Regions from separate parts of the Stenotrophomonas sp. 05N37 genome, predicted to be linked through region 1. Evidence: predicted binding sites of a transcription regulator. Region 1 holds the regulator's gene; the other holds the start of a gene.

What was found. Region 1 encodes FliA, which starts transcription of late flagellar genes. Its sites were predicted from a motif close to TAAAGTTTNNCNNNCNNNGGCCGATAA; they were not measured.
Region 2: the regulator FliA is predicted to act here: its motif matches at 5,758-5,784, upstream of AC1DGC_RS00045 (methyl-accepting chemotaxis protein).

What each region holds. Positions count from the first base shown of each region.
Region 1 covers NZ_JBFTNG010000006.1:24,294-32,122, forward strand. Annotated here, with positions in the region: gene flhA (flagellar biosynthesis protein FlhA) at 1-1,636, shown strand, start outside; gene flhF (flagellar biosynthesis protein FlhF) at 1,790-3,616, shown strand; gene AC1DGC_RS15815 (MinD/ParA family ATP-binding protein) at 3,603-4,490, shown strand; gene AC1DGC_RS15820 (RNA polymerase sigma factor FliA) at 4,487-5,233, shown strand; gene cheY (chemotaxis response regulator CheY) at 5,250-5,642, shown strand; gene AC1DGC_RS15830 (protein phosphatase CheZ) at 5,642-6,256, shown strand; gene AC1DGC_RS15835 (chemotaxis protein CheA) at 6,261-7,829, shown strand, end outside.
Region 2 covers NZ_JBFTNG010000001.1:972-8,800, forward strand. Annotated here, with positions in the region: gene AC1DGC_RS00015 (SOS response-associated peptidase family protein) at 1-691, shown strand, start outside; gene AC1DGC_RS00020 (response regulator) at 701-1,081, opposite strand; tRNA gene AC1DGC_RS00025 (tRNA-Leu) at 1,206-1,292, shown strand; gene AC1DGC_RS00030 (NIF family HAD-type phosphatase) at 1,563-2,114, shown strand; gene AC1DGC_RS00035 (AraC family transcriptional regulator) at 2,175-2,960, opposite strand; gene AC1DGC_RS00040 (pilin) at 2,957-3,427, opposite strand; gene AC1DGC_RS00045 (methyl-accepting chemotaxis protein) at 3,661-5,523, opposite strand; gene AC1DGC_RS00050 (PAS domain S-box protein) at 5,823-7,829, opposite strand, start outside.

The sequences.
Region 1 (7,829 bases):
CGATGCCATGCCCGGCAAGCAGATGGCCATCGATGCCGACCTCAACGCCGGTTTGCTGACGCGTGAGGAGGCCAAGGCCCGGCGCGAGGAAGTGCGCGAGGAAGCGGACTTCTACGGTGCGATGGACGGTGCCAGCAAGTTCATCCGCGGCGACGCCATCGCCGGCATCCTGATCCTGTTCATCAACCTGCTCGGCGGCCTGGCCGTGGGCGTGCTCCAGCACGGCATGCCGTTCGGCGAAGCCGCCGCGACCTACACCCTGCTGTCCATCGGTGACGGCCTGGTGGCGCAGCTGCCCGCCCTGCTGGTGTCCTCGGCGGTGGCCATGCTGGTCACCCGCGCCTCGCGCTCGCAGGACATGGCACAGGCCATGATGGGCCAGGTGTTCGGCCAGTACCGTGCGCTGACCATCGCCGCGGCGATCATGGGCGTGGTCGGCCTGGTCCCGGGCATGCCCAACGTCGCCTTCTTGACGCTGGCCGCCATCCTCGGCTTCGTGGCCTGGAAGGCCTGGAAGAAGAGCACCGCCGCAGAGCGCGTCGCCGAGACCCCGGCCGCCGGCCGCGGCGAAACCCTGGGCCTGCCCGGCGCGGCGCCCTCGCCCACCGCCGAGCTGACCTGGGACGAACTGCGCCCGGTCGACCCGCTGGGCCTGGAAGTGGGCTACCGGCTGATCCCGCTGGTGGACAAGAACCAGGGCGGCGAATTGATGGCGCGGATCAAGGGCGTGCGCCGCAAGCTCACCCACGACATCGGCTTCCTGATTCCCTCGGTGCACATCCGCGACAACCTGGAACTGCCGGCCAGCGGCTACCGCCTGCTGATCCACGGCGTGCCGGTGGCCACCGCCGACATCCACCCCGACCGCGAACTCGCGCTCGACCCGGGCAGCGCCCTGGGCACACTGGACGGCATCGCCGGCAAGGACCCGGCCTTCGGCCTGGACGCCACCTGGATCCAGCCGCACCAGCGCGCGCACGCCGAATCGATGGGCTACACCGTGGTCGACCCGGCCACGGTGGTGGCCACCCACCTGTCGCACCTGATCCGCGAACACGCCCCCGAGCTGCTCGGCCACGAAGAAGTGCAGCAGCTGCTGGCCAACCTGGCCAAGAGCGCGCCCAAGCTGGTCGAAGACCTCACGCCCAAGTCGCTGCCGCTGTCGGCGGTGGTGCGGGTGCTGCAGAACCTGCTGATCGAGCGCATTCCGATCCGCCAGCTGCGCAAGATCGTCGAGTCGCTGGTCGAGAACGCGCCCAACAGCCAGGACCCCTCGGTGCTGACCGCGGCGGTGCGCAACGCGCTGGGCCGTTTCATCGTGCAGGAGATCGCCGGGATGTCGGCGGAGCTGCCGGTGTTCACCCTCAACCCACAACTGGAACGCGTCTTGCAGGAGTCCACGCAGGGCAACGGCGCCGCGCTGGAACCCGGACTCGCCGAGCGACTGCATCAAAGCCTGGCCGAATGCGTCGGCAAGCAGGAAGCGAAGAACGAGCCGGCGGTCGTGCTGGTACCGGGCCCGGTGCGTGCCGCGCTGGCACGGCTGGTGCGCCACAGCGTCCCCTCGCTGTCGGTGCTGGCCTACAGCGAGGTCCCCGAGGACAAACGGTTGAAGCTGGTCGGCACGATCAGCTGACGCCGGAACCCCGACGGTGATGCGCCAGAAAACAGACACACCCCCATTCGATATCAACGCAGCAGGACATAAAGGGAAACCCGGACCGTGCAGACCACCGACAACCAGCGCTTCCCTTCCACCACCCCGCCGCCCCAGTCCCGGTACCACAGCATGAAAATCAAACGCTTCGTCGCCTCCGATATGCGCTCGGCCATGAACCTGGTACGCAAGGAACACGGTCCTGATGCGGTGATCCTGTCCAACCGGCGGATCGAGGAAGGCGTGGAGATCGTGGCCGCGGCGAACTATGACGAAGGCGCCGTGCAGCGTGCCCTGGAAGCGGCCCGCAAGGATGTGGCGCCGGCGCCGGCACCGCGACCGCGCAATGCCGCCGATGCGGTGATCGCCGCGGTGACCCGCCGCAAGCCGGTCGCCGTCGCAGAGCCGGTGGCCGCCACCACCTCCGCCGTGGCCGCGCTGGCCCGCGCCGCGGTCGGCGCGACCGGTCGCACCCTGGATTCGGCCAACGAAATCGTGCCGCCGCGCGGCAGCACCGGCTTTGCCGCCACCCTGGCGCAGGCCGTCGCCCCGTCGCTGCGCGCCGCCGCACTGCCGGAGCAGATCTTCGCCCCGTTCAACGTCGAACAGGCCGCGGCCGCCTCCCCGGCGCCGGTGGAGACGCTGGCCGCGATCGTCGAGGCTGCACCGGTCGCCGCACCGGCACCGATCAACCGCGCGCGCTTCATCATCGACCCGCCGCTGGACGACGAACCGCACTTCCAGATGCACGTGCCTGCGGCACAGGTGGCGATGCCGCCGCTGCCGGTGAGCGTCACCGTGCCGGCGATCCCGGCCGCGGTCGCGATCCCGGCTCCGGTTGCGGCCCCGGCCATGGTCGCCGCACCGGCACCGGTGCAGGCCGCCGTGCCGGCCCCGATGGCATTCGAGCCGCGTCTGGACGCGCCGGCCATGGTCCAGGAACAGGTTGGCAGCGCACCGGTCGCAACCGCGCCGGTGGCCCTGCCGGTTCTCGCCGAACCGGCCCAGGCCCAGCCGCTGCCCGCCGCCGAGCTGGTGGTGGTGCCGCGCGATGACGAAGAACTGCGCCAACTGCGCCATGAAGTGGCCGGCATGCGCCAGGTGATCGAACGCGAGATGCACCGCTTCACCGACGAACGCCTGCGCGGCTCGCCGGTGCGTGCCGCCGCCCTGGACCTGATGGACGAATACGGCTTCGACGCCGGCATCAGCCGCGACGTGGCCATGCAGATCCCGCTGGACACCGAAGCCCACCGCGGCCGCGGGCTGATGCTCGGCCTGCTGTCCAAGAAGCTGCCGATCGCCCCGGTCGACCCGCTGGAATCGGGCGGCGTCATCGCCCTGGTCGGCCCAACCGGCGCCGGCAAGACCACCACCATCGCCAAGCTGGCCTCCCGCTTCGCCGAGAAGCACGCCGCCCGCGACGTGGCCCTGGTCACCACCGACACCGGCCGCATCGGCGCCCGCGAGCAGCTCTACGGCTTCGGCCGCCAGCTCGGCATCGCGGTGCACGAGGCCAACAGCGGCAGCGACCTCAACCAGCTGCTGGAGCGCCTGCAGGACTACAAGCTGGTGCTGATCGACACCGCCGGGCTGGGCCCGCGCGACCGCGCCCTGGCTGCCCAGCTGCACTGGCTGCGCGCCGCCCAGCAGATCCGCACCCTGCTGGTGCTGCCGGCCAACACCAGCTTTGGCGACATGGACGAAGTGGTCCGCCGCTTCAGCGCCGCCAACCCGCAGGGCGTGGTGCTGAGCAAGCTGGACGAAACCGGCCGCTTCGGCACCGCCCTGTCGGTGGCCGTGGACCACCGCCTGCCGATCACCTGGGTCACCGATGGCCAGGACGTTCCCGAAGACCTGCACCGGGCCAGTGCGGCCAATCTTGTACTTCGCCTTGAAGATTTGCGCCGCGCGGCCGATATGCCCTGCAACCCGGAGTTGAACCATGCCGTCGCGTGAGTATGCCAAGCTGACCAAGACCTTCCCGCTGTCGGCCACCCGCAGCCAGCCGCTGGGCCCCGTGCGCACCATCGCCGTCACCGGCGGCAAGGGCGGCGTGGGCAAGACCAACGTGTCGGCCAACCTGGCCGTGGCGCTCGCCGACATGGGCAAGCGCACGCTGCTGCTGGACGCCGATCTCGGGCTGGCCAACATCGACGTGATCCTGGGCCTGCAGCCCAAGGTGACCCTGGCCGACCTGGTCGCCGGGCGCTGCACCCTGGAAGAAGTGATCCTGGAAGGCCCGGGCGGCGTGCTGGTGGTGCCGGCCGCGTCCGGCCGCCGCCACATGGCCGAGCTGCAGCCGGCCGAGCACGTGGGCCTGGTCAACGTGTTCTCCGAACTGGAGCGTGAGCTGGACTTCATGGTGGTGGACACCGCCGCCGGCATCACCGACGGCGTGCTGACCTTCTGCCAGGCCGCGCAGGACACCGTGGTGGTGGTCTGCGACGAGCCGGCCTCGATCACCGACGCCTATGCGCTGATCAAGGTGCTCTCGCGCGAGCGCGGCGTGGACCGTATCCAGGTGGTGGCCAACATGGTCCGCGACCCCAACGAAGGCCGCGTGCTCTACGAAAAGCTGACCCGGGTCTGCGAGAAATTCCTCGCTGATGTCTCGCTCAACTACCTGGGCTGCGTGCCGCAGGACGACTGGCTGCGCCTGTCGGTGCAGCGCCAGCAGCCGGTGGTCAAGGCCTACCCGTCCAGCCCGGCCGCGCAGGCGATCACCGAGATCGCCCGCCGCACCGCCCGCTGGCAGGCACCGACCGAGCCGCGAGGCGGGGTCGAATTCTTCCTGGAACGCATCCTCAAGCAACGCGGGGTGACCGCATGAAAGGCGCCGCACAATACAAAGAGGTGCAACGCACGGCCGCCAACGAGTGCATCGCACAGCACTCCGACCTGGTCCGGCGGATCGCCCATCACCTGGCCGCCCGGTTGCCGGCGAGCGTGGAAGTGGATGACCTCATCCAGGCCGGCATGATGGGCCTGATCGAGGCCTCGCGCAGCTACGACGCCGACCAGGGCGCCTCGTTCGAAACCTATGCCTCGATCCGCATCCGCGGCTCGATGATCGACGAGATCCGCCGCGGCGACTGGGTGCCGCGTTCGGTGCACCGCCGCGCCCGCGACGCCGCCTCCACCATCCGCCGCCTGGAGCAGAGCACCGGCCGTGCCGCCAGCGCCACCGAAGTGGCCGCGGCGATGGACATGCCCCTGCCGGACTACCTGCGGCTGATGGAAGACGCCGCGCGCGGCCAGGTGCTGAGCCTGGAGTCTCGGATCGAAGACCAGGGCGAGCTGGATACCGTCGCCCAGGGTGGCCCGACCCCGCAGCAGGTGCTTGAGCGCGGCGAATTCGGCCGCGAGCTGGGCAATGCGATCGGGCTGCTGCCCGAGCGCGAGCAGCTGGTGCTGTCGCTGTACTACGAGCAGGAACTGAATCTGAAGGAGATCGGCGCGGTACTCGGTGTCAGCGAGTCGCGCGTCTGCCAGATCCACGGCCAGGCGGTCCTGCGCCTGCGTGGCCGACTGAAGATCTTCGAGGCGGCCGACGCCGGCCTCGAGAACCATTGATACCGAGGAAAGTGCTTTGAACAAGAACATGCGTATCCTGATCGTCGACGATTTCTCGACCATGCGTCGTATCGTCAAGAACCTGCTGGGCGATCTGGGCTTCACCAATACGGCCGAAGCCGAGGACGGGCATGCCGCGCTGTCTCTGTTGCAGAGCCAGTCGTTCGATTTCGTGGTCACCGACTGGAACATGCCGGTGATGACCGGGATCGACCTGCTCAAGGCGATCCGCGCCGACGCCAAGCTGAAGACGTTGCCGGTGCTGATGGTGACCGCCGAAGCCAAGCGCGAGCAGATCATCGAAGCGGCCCAGTCCGGCGTCAACGGCTACATCATCAAGCCTTTCACCGCCCAGACCCTGGAAGAAAAGCTCGGCAAGATCTTCGAACGCCTGGCGGCGAGCGCCTGATGGAAACCCTCCGCGACAAATCGGCGCTGGTGCAGCGCCTGCAGGATGCCCTGGCCGCGCTGGAAAGCGGCGACGAAGCCGGCTGGCGGCGGGAAATCGACGCGCTGGCCGCGTTGCGTACCCAGCCGATGATGGCCGGGCTGAACCGGCTCGCCCGCGAGTTGGGCCAGGCGTTGGGCGAACTGCCCAGCCTGCCCAGCGAGGCCGGCGAACTGGACGATGCCTGCGCACGCCTGGACCACGTGGTGGCGATGACCGAGCAGGCCACCCACCGCACCCTGGACCTGGCCGAGGAATGCCGCACGCTCACCGAGCAGCTGCGCGCCAATGGCTTGACGGCCGACCAGGACCAGCAGCTGGACCGGATCCGCCACAACCTCACCGAGATCGCGCTCACCCAGAGCTACCAGGACCTGACCGGGCAGATCATCCGCCGCGTGGTGGGCATCGTGCGCCGCGTGCACGAGGGCTTCGGCGCGCTCGGCCTGCCGCCGCAGGACGACAGCGCGCACAAGCGCGACAACGGCCTGGCCGGCCCGGCCGTGAACGGTCTGGATCGCCACCAGGTGTCACAGGTCGACGCTGACGACCTGCTTTCCGATTTGGGGCTGTAACACCATGAGCGCTGTTCCAGACGATATTGCCGCCGATTTCATCCTCGAGGCCCAGGAAATCCTGGATCGCCTCGGCGAACAGCTGGTGTCGCTGGAGCAGTCGCCCCAGGACAGCGACCAGCTCAACGCGGTGTTCCGCGGCTTCCACACCCTCAAGGGCGGTGCCGGGTTCCTCGGCATCCAGGCGATGGTCGAACTGTGCCACGCCGCCGAGGAAACCCTGGGCATGGCGCGGTCGGGCAAGGCGGTGCTGCAGGCCCATCACTTCGATGCGGCCCAGCAATCGCTGGACTACCTGCAGTCGATGCTCGATTCGGTCTCGGCCGGCACCGAGCCCGGCTATGCGCCGCCGGAGCTGATCGCGCAGTTCGACGTCAACGGGCCGGCCACGCCGGCACCGGTGGCCGCCGCTGCGGCGGCACCGACCAGCGGCGAGTTGATCACCGACGACGAGTTCGAGGCCCTGCTCGACACGTTGCACGGCGGCGCCGCGCCCACCGCCGTGGTGCCGGCGAACAAGGCCAATGACGGCCTGATCGGCGAAGACGAATTCGAGGCCCTGCTGGACCAGCTGCACGGCGGCGCCGCCCCGGGCGCCAAGGCCGTGGCCGCCGCACCGGCGCCGCGCGCGCCCGCCGCCGCCCCGGCCCTGCCGGCCAAGCCGGCGGCCAACAAGCCGGTGACCGAAGCCGAGCACACCGTGCGCGTGGACACCAAGCGCCTGGACGCCATCGTCAACCTGATCGGCGAACTGGTGCTCTCGCGCAACCGCCTCAAGACCCTGCGCGCGCGCCTGCACGACGAAGAACTCGACCGCGCCGTGTCCACCCTGGACATCGCCACCGCGCGCCTGCAGTCGGCGGTGATGCGCACCCGCATGCAACCGGTGGGCAAGGTGTTCTCGCGCTTCCCCAAGGTCGCCCGCGACGTCGCCCGCAACCTGAAGAAGGAAGTCGAGCTGGAGCTGGTCGGCGCGGAAACCGAACTGGACCGCAACCTGGTCGAAGCGCTCGCCGACCCGCTGGTGCACCTGGTCCGCAACGCCATCGACCATGGCATCGAAACCCCGGAGCTGCGCGAAGCCCAGGGCAAGCTGCGCAGCGGCCACGTGCGCCTGTCGGCGCAGCAGGAAGGCGACTACGTCAGCATCGAAGTGCAGGATGACGGCGCCGGCATCGATCCGGAACGGCTGCGCCAGAAGGCGCGCGAGAAGGGCCTGATCGATCCCGAAGCCGCTGCCCGCCTGAGCAGCGAGGAATGCCTGCACCTGGTGTTCCTGCCCGGCTTCTCGACCAAGCAGGAAGTGACCGATATTTCCGGCCGTGGCGTCGGCATGGACGTGGTGCAGTCGCGCATCCGCGAACTCAGCGGCCAGATCCAGATCCAGTCCGAACTGGGCCGCGGCAGCCGCTTCATGATCCGCGTCCCGCTCACCCTGGCCATCCTGCCCACCCTGCTGGTGCAGGCCGGCGAGGACGTCTACGCCCTGCCACTGGCGCGCGTGATGGAAGTGCTGCACGCGCCCAATACCTCGCTGGGCTGGTTCGACGGCCGCGCCGTGCTGGACCGCAAG
Region 2 (7,829 bases), on a different contig from region 1:
GGCCGAAGAGGCCCTGGCCCACCGCCCCACGCAGAAGGCACGCAACGCGCTGCGCGTTGCCGGCAACCGGATCGAGCGCGCGCAGGCGCGGTTGGACGACCTGCGCCGCACCGGCCTGCTGCCGCGTGACAGCCGCATCTTTCCTGGCGTATACGCGCCGGTGATCGTGTCCGAGCACGGCCAGCGGGTGATCAAGCCCATGCGCTACCAGTGCCGCCTGCCTGACAAACCCGCTCGCAACGACACGCTGTATCCGGGTACCTACAACGCCCGGCGCGACAGCCTCGCCTCGTACTGGAAGTCCGCGTTCGGGCATCGCCACGGCGTGGTGGTGGTGCAGTCGTTCTACGAACACGTCCCGCGCCATGCACTGGAACAGCGCAGGCTGGCGCCCGGCGAGAAACCGGGCAACGTGGTGCTGGAGTTTCGACCGCAGCCGCCGCGCGACCTGCTGATCGCCTGCCTGTGGTCCGAGTGGGAGGGCCCCGAAGGCCGCCTGCTGTCCTTTGCCGCCATCACCGATGAACCGCCGCGTGACGTGGCGGCGGCGGGCCATGATCGCTGTATCGTGCCGATCCGGGCCGAATACCTGGATGCGTGGCTCAACCCGGACCCGCAGGACCTGGCCGCGCTCTACCGCATCCTGGATGACCGCGAGCCCGTATCACTGGCGTACGCCGAGGCGGCGTGAGCCACCCGCTCAGCTGGCGACCGACGCGCCCCGCAGCGCGCGCGCCAGCGCGGCGTTCAGTTCCGCGGTGAGATAGGGCTTGCCCAGCAACACGCCACTGCGGAATACCTCGGGCAGGTGGTCCGGCGCCATGCCGGTGGCGAGCACGAACGGAATGCCGCGCGCGCCCAGGCCAGCCGCAACGGCCTCACTGGTTTCGTTGTTGGCCAGCCGGTAATCCAGCAAGGCGACCTGGGGATCGCTGGCCCCCAGCAAGCGCAACGCCTCGGACACCGATGCCGCCACCCCCACCACGACCGCACCGGACTGCACCAGCTGCATCTGCAGCAGCGTGGCGCTCATCTCATCGTTTTCCACCACCAGTACCCGCAGATCCTGCAACGCGCTCATACCGGCTCCCTGTATGGTTCAGCACGGTGAGTATAGCGTCCCGCCCAGATGACGGCCGCATGGCGACTGAAGCATTCAGATCTCCCCAGACCGTCGTGTTTTGTATACACTACGCGGCCAGCCAGCCGAAGTGGCGGAATCGGTAGACGCAGCGGACTCAAAATCCGCCGCCCTTAAAAGCGTGTGGGTTCGAGTCCCACCTTCGGCACCATGGAACACGCAGAGGCCAGATCCCACGGATCTGGCCTTTTGCGTTTCAGCCGCCGGCCGTTTTGCGGCCTGATGGCGATACTGCGGTATCCGTCGCACGACCGGCCGACGGCATGCGTCGCCGCCGCGGCCGGGTCCCGGCCGACAGCGTCGATCGCATCACGTCGTCCCGCGCGCCGGGCACCGCGTACCGGCTTGCTGCGCTCGCACGAGGTGCCTACGCTGTTGTCAGGGACCGCCGCAGCGGCGCCCGTTTCCAAGGGAGTGAGGCGTGGATCGGCAAGGACGCAAACTGCTGGTGTTGGACATCGATGAAACCCTGGTGTTCGCCAGCGAACACGCGCTGGATCGCCCCGCCGACCTGCGCGTTGCCGGCTACCACGTGTACAAGCGCCCCCATCTGGACGCCTTCCTCGACTATGCGTTCGCCACTTTCGAGGTCGGGGTCTGGACGTCGTCCGGCCAAGGGTATGCGGAACCGCTGGTGGCGCAGTTGATGGGCGCGCACCCGGTTGCGTTCGTCTGGTCGTCGGCCCGCTGCAGCACCGCGCGGGATTGGGAGACCGGCCACTACGCCAGCGAGAAACGCCTGGCCAAGCTCAAGAAGCTCGGTTTCGCGCTCGACCAGATCATCGGGATCGACGACACCCCGCGCAAATACGCGAAGAACTACGGCAACCTGGTCTGCGTACGCGAGTTCACCGGCGATCCCTGCGACGACGAACTGTCCCACCTGCCCCGCTATCTGGCCCACCTCGATCGGGCACCCCGCATCCGCACCGTGGAAAAGCGCAACTGGCGGGAGCAACTGCTGCGCCTGTGATCCGTGCCGGTCGGCCGGATGCCCACGCCGTGGGCCGGTCGCATCCCATAGCGCCCATTGCTACCGGCGGGCCTGCTCGCAGTGGTCGTGCAGGCTCACGCCCAGCGTCGCGCGAAAGGCGCGCAGGAAGGTGCCGGCGTGCTTGAAGCCTATGGCGAGCGCCGCCGCGTCCACGCCCATCTCGCCACGCCGTACCCGGCGGGCGGCCTGTTTCAGCCGCACCTGCGTGCCGAACTGCAGCGGCGTGCAGCCGTAGGCGGCCAGGAACGCTTCGGAAAAATAGCGCACGGGCATGCCCAACCGGTTGGCGAGCTCGCGTGAAGGGACAGCGCGCTCGGTATGGCCGTGCATGATCAGGCAGGCGGTCTGCAGCGTGGCCAACACCTGCTGCCTGCGCGCTGGCGAGTGGCCCGGGCAGTGTGCGGCGCGGGCCGCGATCCCGCGTTGCTGGTCGGCCATGAGCAGCAGCAACGGGCGCAGATCCGCATGGCCCTGCGCCTTGCTGGCCGGTGCGGACGCGCGCCGACGCCACAGTTGGATCGCCATCCGCAGTTCGGCCGCTGGCATCTGGCCGACGCCGGGGTACATCGGCCCGGCGCCTGTGCCCAGTGCCTCCAGCGTATCGGAGGACAGGCAAACGCCGGCGCAGATCCCGAGGCGGCCCGCGCGCAGCAGCGGCGTCGAATCGGGGCCGAGCATGAGCCATCCGCCGCGACGCAGTTCCAGCCGGCCCTCGCGGCCCTCGATGACGGTACTGCCGCGCAGTTGTACCCACAGGCTGGTGACCCCGGCCGGTATCCGCAGCGGCGGCCCGGATGCAAGCACGGCAACCGGCCGCGCGTTCAAGGTGACAGGCGCTCAAGCACGGCGGTGCAGCCTGCCGGTGCCCACTCGTTGTGGGGGGCTGCACGCGACGCGCTGGTCGTGCACTGCCAGCCCTGATCGACGCTGTAGTCGAGGGCGACGAAGTCGAGGAATTCGCCGCCGCAATACAGGTGTGCCGTGCGGGCGGGAACGATGATGTCCACCACGATGGTGGTGCAGAGCGAGGACGTTCCCTGCAGGCCAACCATGCCGGGGTTGCTGACGTAGTCGCCCTGCGCGCCGGTGTTGACCAGCCACTCGGCGCCGGCCTTGCCGTGCGAGAGTTCCTCCAGCATCGCGCTGATGCGCGAGCGTGCGGTGTGGTGCCGGTAGCCGGGAACGGTGACCGCCAGCAACACCGCCAGGGCGCCGATGGCGACGATCAGCTCGACCAGGGTGATGCCGCGCTGGCGGTTGGCCCGGGGGCGGGATCGATTGAGATGGAGCATTTCGTTTCTTTGAAAGCGCGGGCGGTCTGTACGGCGGACGACGTGCGCATTGCCCGAATGGGCGTTCGACGCGTACCCGCTAGGAGACCACCCCACCCCCAGGCACACCATGCAAGGAGTGGTAAAAGCGGTTTCAGTGACGGGTTTTGCAACGATTCCGATGCGACACGCCGCGCACAGGGTCCCGCAGGGACCCTGCTGCCGGCATCGCGCCGTGGCGTGATCGCCCCTGCCTAGACCAGGCGCAGCGGCGGATGCCCAACGTGCGCCACGTGGCCGCCCGCCGCGCGTGGCGCGCCCTTGCCCGCATCCACCCGGAACGCCGCCACCGTCTGCAGCAACTGCGTGGCCTGCTCTTCCATGCTGCGCGCGGCCGCGGAGGCTTCTTCCACCAGCGCGGCGTTCTGCTGGGTGCTCTGGTCGATGTGATCGACCGCCTGGTTGATCTGGCCGATGCTCTCGCTCTGCTGCTGGGCCACCGCGCTGATCTCGGTGACCAGTGCGCTGACCCGCTTCACGTTGACCACGATCTCATCCATGGTGCGCCCTGCACTCTCGACCTGGCCGGTGCCGGTGCCCACCTTCTCCACGGAGTCGGCAATGAGCTGTTTGATCTCCTTGGCCGCACTGGCCGAGCGCTGCGACAGTTCGCGGATCTCGGTGGCGACCACGGCGAAACCACGGCCATGCTCACCGGCACGCGCGGCCTCCACGGCGGCATTCAGCGCGAGGATGTTGGTCTGGAAGGCGATGCCGTCGATCACCCCGATGATGTCCACGATGCGGCGCGACGATGCGTTGATCAGCGCCATCGTGGAGACCACTTCGTGCACGACGTGGCCGCCCTGCGCAGCCACGTCTACCGCGCCGATCGCCAGTTCGCTGGCCTGGCGCGCGTTGGCGGCGGTCTGCTGCACGGTCGCGGTGAGGCCCTTCATCGAGACCGCGGTTTCCTCCAGCGACGCCGCCTGCTGCTCGGTGCGGACCGACAGGTCGCTGTTGCCTTCGGCGATCTCGCTGGCGCCCACCGCGATGGTATCGGCGGCGAACTTGATCTGGCCGATGATCGTGGCCATCGCATCGACCAGCGCGTTGATGCCTTCGCACAGCTCGGCGATGTGGCCGGTCTTGTCCGCGGTGGCGATGTGCCCGGTGAGGTCGCCGCCCTGCGCCGCGGCCACCACCTCGCGGGTCTGCGCGACGGCTTGCTGCATGGCCTGGCTGTCGCGCACCTGGGCGGTGATGTCGGTGGCGTACTTGACCACCTTGAACGGACGCCCGTTCATGTCGAAGATCGGGTTGTAGGAAGCCTGGATCCAGACCTCCCGGCCGCCTTTGCCAAAGCGCCTGTACTGGCCGGCGTCATACTCGCCGCGCCCCAGCTTCTCCCAGAACTGGCGGTATTCCAGGCTCTGGCGGTGCTCGGGGTCGACGAAAATCGCATGGTGCTGGCCACGCACCTCGTCCAGCGTGTAGCCGGTGGTGGCCAGGAAATTGTCGTTGGCCGACAGGATGCGGCCATCCAGGCCGAACTCGATCACCGCCTGCGATTTGTTGATCGCCGCCAGCTGGCCGGAGACATCGGCGGCCTGCTGCATCTGCGCGGTGATGTCGGTGGCGAATTTCACCACCTTGTAGGGACGCCCGTTGGCATCCAGCACCGGGTTGTAGGAGGCTTGGATCCAGATCTCGCGGCCGCCCTTGCCCAGCCGGCGGTACTGCCCGGCGTCGTACTCGCCGCGCCCGAGCTTGGCCCAGAACTCCCGGTACTCCAGGCTCTGGGCAAGGGCCGGGTCGACGAACATCGCATGGTGCCGGCCCTGGATTTCCTCCAGCGCGTAGCCCACGGCCTGCAGGAAGTTGTCGTTGGCGTGGAGGATGGTCCCGTCCAGGTCGAATTCGATCACCGCCTGCACCCGGTGCAGCGCGGCGACCTGCGCCTCCAGCTCGCGCTGGCGCCGCTGCTGGGCGGCATCGGCGGTGCCGCGCGCATCGCGGCGGGCTACGAACGGTGCAACCAGTGCGCGCCACGGCGAAACGCCGGCGTCGGCAACCTGTTCCTGCACATGCGCATGCATGCCTGAAGTAAGCATCATCTGATCCTCGGTGCCCGGTAGCTGGTGGGATCCGGCGGGCAACATGCCCGCCGGCACATCGGTTGGCTTGGGGACGTGCGAAGACACCCGTGGGCTGGCGTCATTCCTGCGGCTTGTACAACATGGTCCTGCTTCCTGCAGACGCTGTGTTGCAAAGGCACGCGGTCCCGGCCACACGAGCGGGGGGGCAGCCAAGGGCCAGCGCGGACCCACGCGAAGGTGGCTCCAATACCGGTATCGACTGGCGCTGAGGAAAGTTTAGGGCGGACCAATCAAAGGGGGCGGCCCGGGCGGCGGGCTCAGCCCTCGCCGCCCTCGCTGGTCTCGACCGCGTCCAGCGGGTCGCTGGCCTGGCCGAGCGGCACCTCGACCTGGACGTTGTTCTTGCCCAGCGCCTTGGCCCGGTAGCACTGGGCATCGGCGGCGGCCACGGCCGAATCCACGCTCATGTTGCCGCCGATCGCCGCGATGCCGATGCTGGCGCCCACGCTGAGCCGCTGCAGGTCCCACGGGATGGTCAGGCTCCGCACCGATTCGAGCAGGTCGCTGGCGATGCGGCGGGCGCGCTTGAGCGAGCAACCGGCCAGGATCACCGCGAACTCGTCGCCGCCCAGCCGGGCCACGATGTCCGAGTCGCGCACCCCATGGCGCAGCACGTTGGCCACCGCCCACAACATGGCGTCCCCGGCCAGGTGGCCGTGGCTGTCGTTGATCGGCTTGAAGTTGTCCAGGTCGATGAACATCAGCGAGGCCGATTGCCCGGTGCGGGCCACCCGGGTGATGGCCTGCTGCAGGTGCGCCTCGAAGCCGCGGCGGTTGCTCAGTTCGGTCAACGGGTCCACCTCGGCCAGGTGGCGGGCCTCGCGCTGGCGGGCGCGCTGCTGGGTGACGTCACGGATCACCCAGACCGCCCCCGTGACCTGTCCATCCTCGCCACGAAGCCAGGCCCGGGTCACATCGACCGGCACCAGCTGTGCCCCCACCGACAGCAGCAGGTCCGAGTGCAGGTCCACCGCGTTGCTGTCCGGGTCCAGCAGCACCGCGATGTCCAGGGGCGACCGCGGCGCGTACTCGGTGGTCAGCTCCATCACGTCCTGCACCTGGCCATGGGTCAGCGGCGCGGCCCCCTCACCCGCCAGCGCGCGGGTCGCCGCAGCGTTGGCATATTGGATCTGGCCGTGCAGGTCCAGGGTGAGCACCATGTCGGCCACCGCATCCAGGGTGACCCGGGTGCGCTGTTCGGAGTCGCGCAGTTGCAGGCTGCTCTGGCGCTGGGCGGTGACGTCCTGGATCTGCGACACGAAATGCAGCGGTTCGCCGTGCTCCGAGCGCACCAGCGACACCGACAACCGGCCCCAGACCACGTTGCCGGCCCTGCCCAGGTAGCGCTTGTCCATGTGGTAGTGGTCGCGGCGCCCCGCCAGCAGGTCGCCGACCAGGGCCAGGTCGGCATGCAGGTCGTCGGGGTGGGTCAGGGTCTGGAAGTCGATCTCCAGCAACTCGGCACGGGTGTAGCCGAGGATGCCGCACAGGGCATCGTTGACGTCCATCCAGCGCCCTTCCAGCGACACCAGCGCCATGCCCAGCGCCGCCGAGGAGAATGCACCGGAGAATTTCTCGGCCGCCAGGTAGGCCTGCTCGCGCACTTCGATCATCGGGGTGATGTCCACGGCCATGCCCACATACCCCAGTCGCTGGCCGCCGGCACAGTTGAGCGGGCTGATCGACAACCGGACCTGGCGATGCTCGCCATCCTTGCGCACGAACGTCCACTGGTGCGACCAGGTGCCCTGTGCGGCCTGGGCGGTGAGCGCCTCGAAGACGGTCGGCATGCGCCCGTCCGCGTCGGCCTGCGGGCGCAGGTAATCCATCATTTCGTCGGGGTCGTGGAACACGCCGGGGTTGGCCTTGCCGATCACGTCCTCGGCGCTGTAGCCCAGCAGCTTCTGCGCGCCGGTATTGAACAGGTTGATCACCCCGTCCACGTCGGTGGCAATCACCGCCACCTCGTCGGACGCATCCACCACCGCCTGCAGGCGCTGGCGCATGTTGGCCGCGTCCTGGCGCGCGTTCTGCAGGTCGGTCACATCGGCATGCGCGCCGGCCATCCACAGCGGGCGCCCCGCGTCATCCCACTCGTAGACGCGGCCGCGGTCCTGCACCCAGATCCAGTGGCCGTTCTTGTGCCGCATCCGGCACAGGCTGTCGTAGTGCGGCGAGCGTCCTTCCATGTGCTCGTTGAGCAGCGCGTTGGACTGGGCCAGGTCGTCGGGATGGACCAGCCGGAAGAAGGTCTCCGGGGTGAT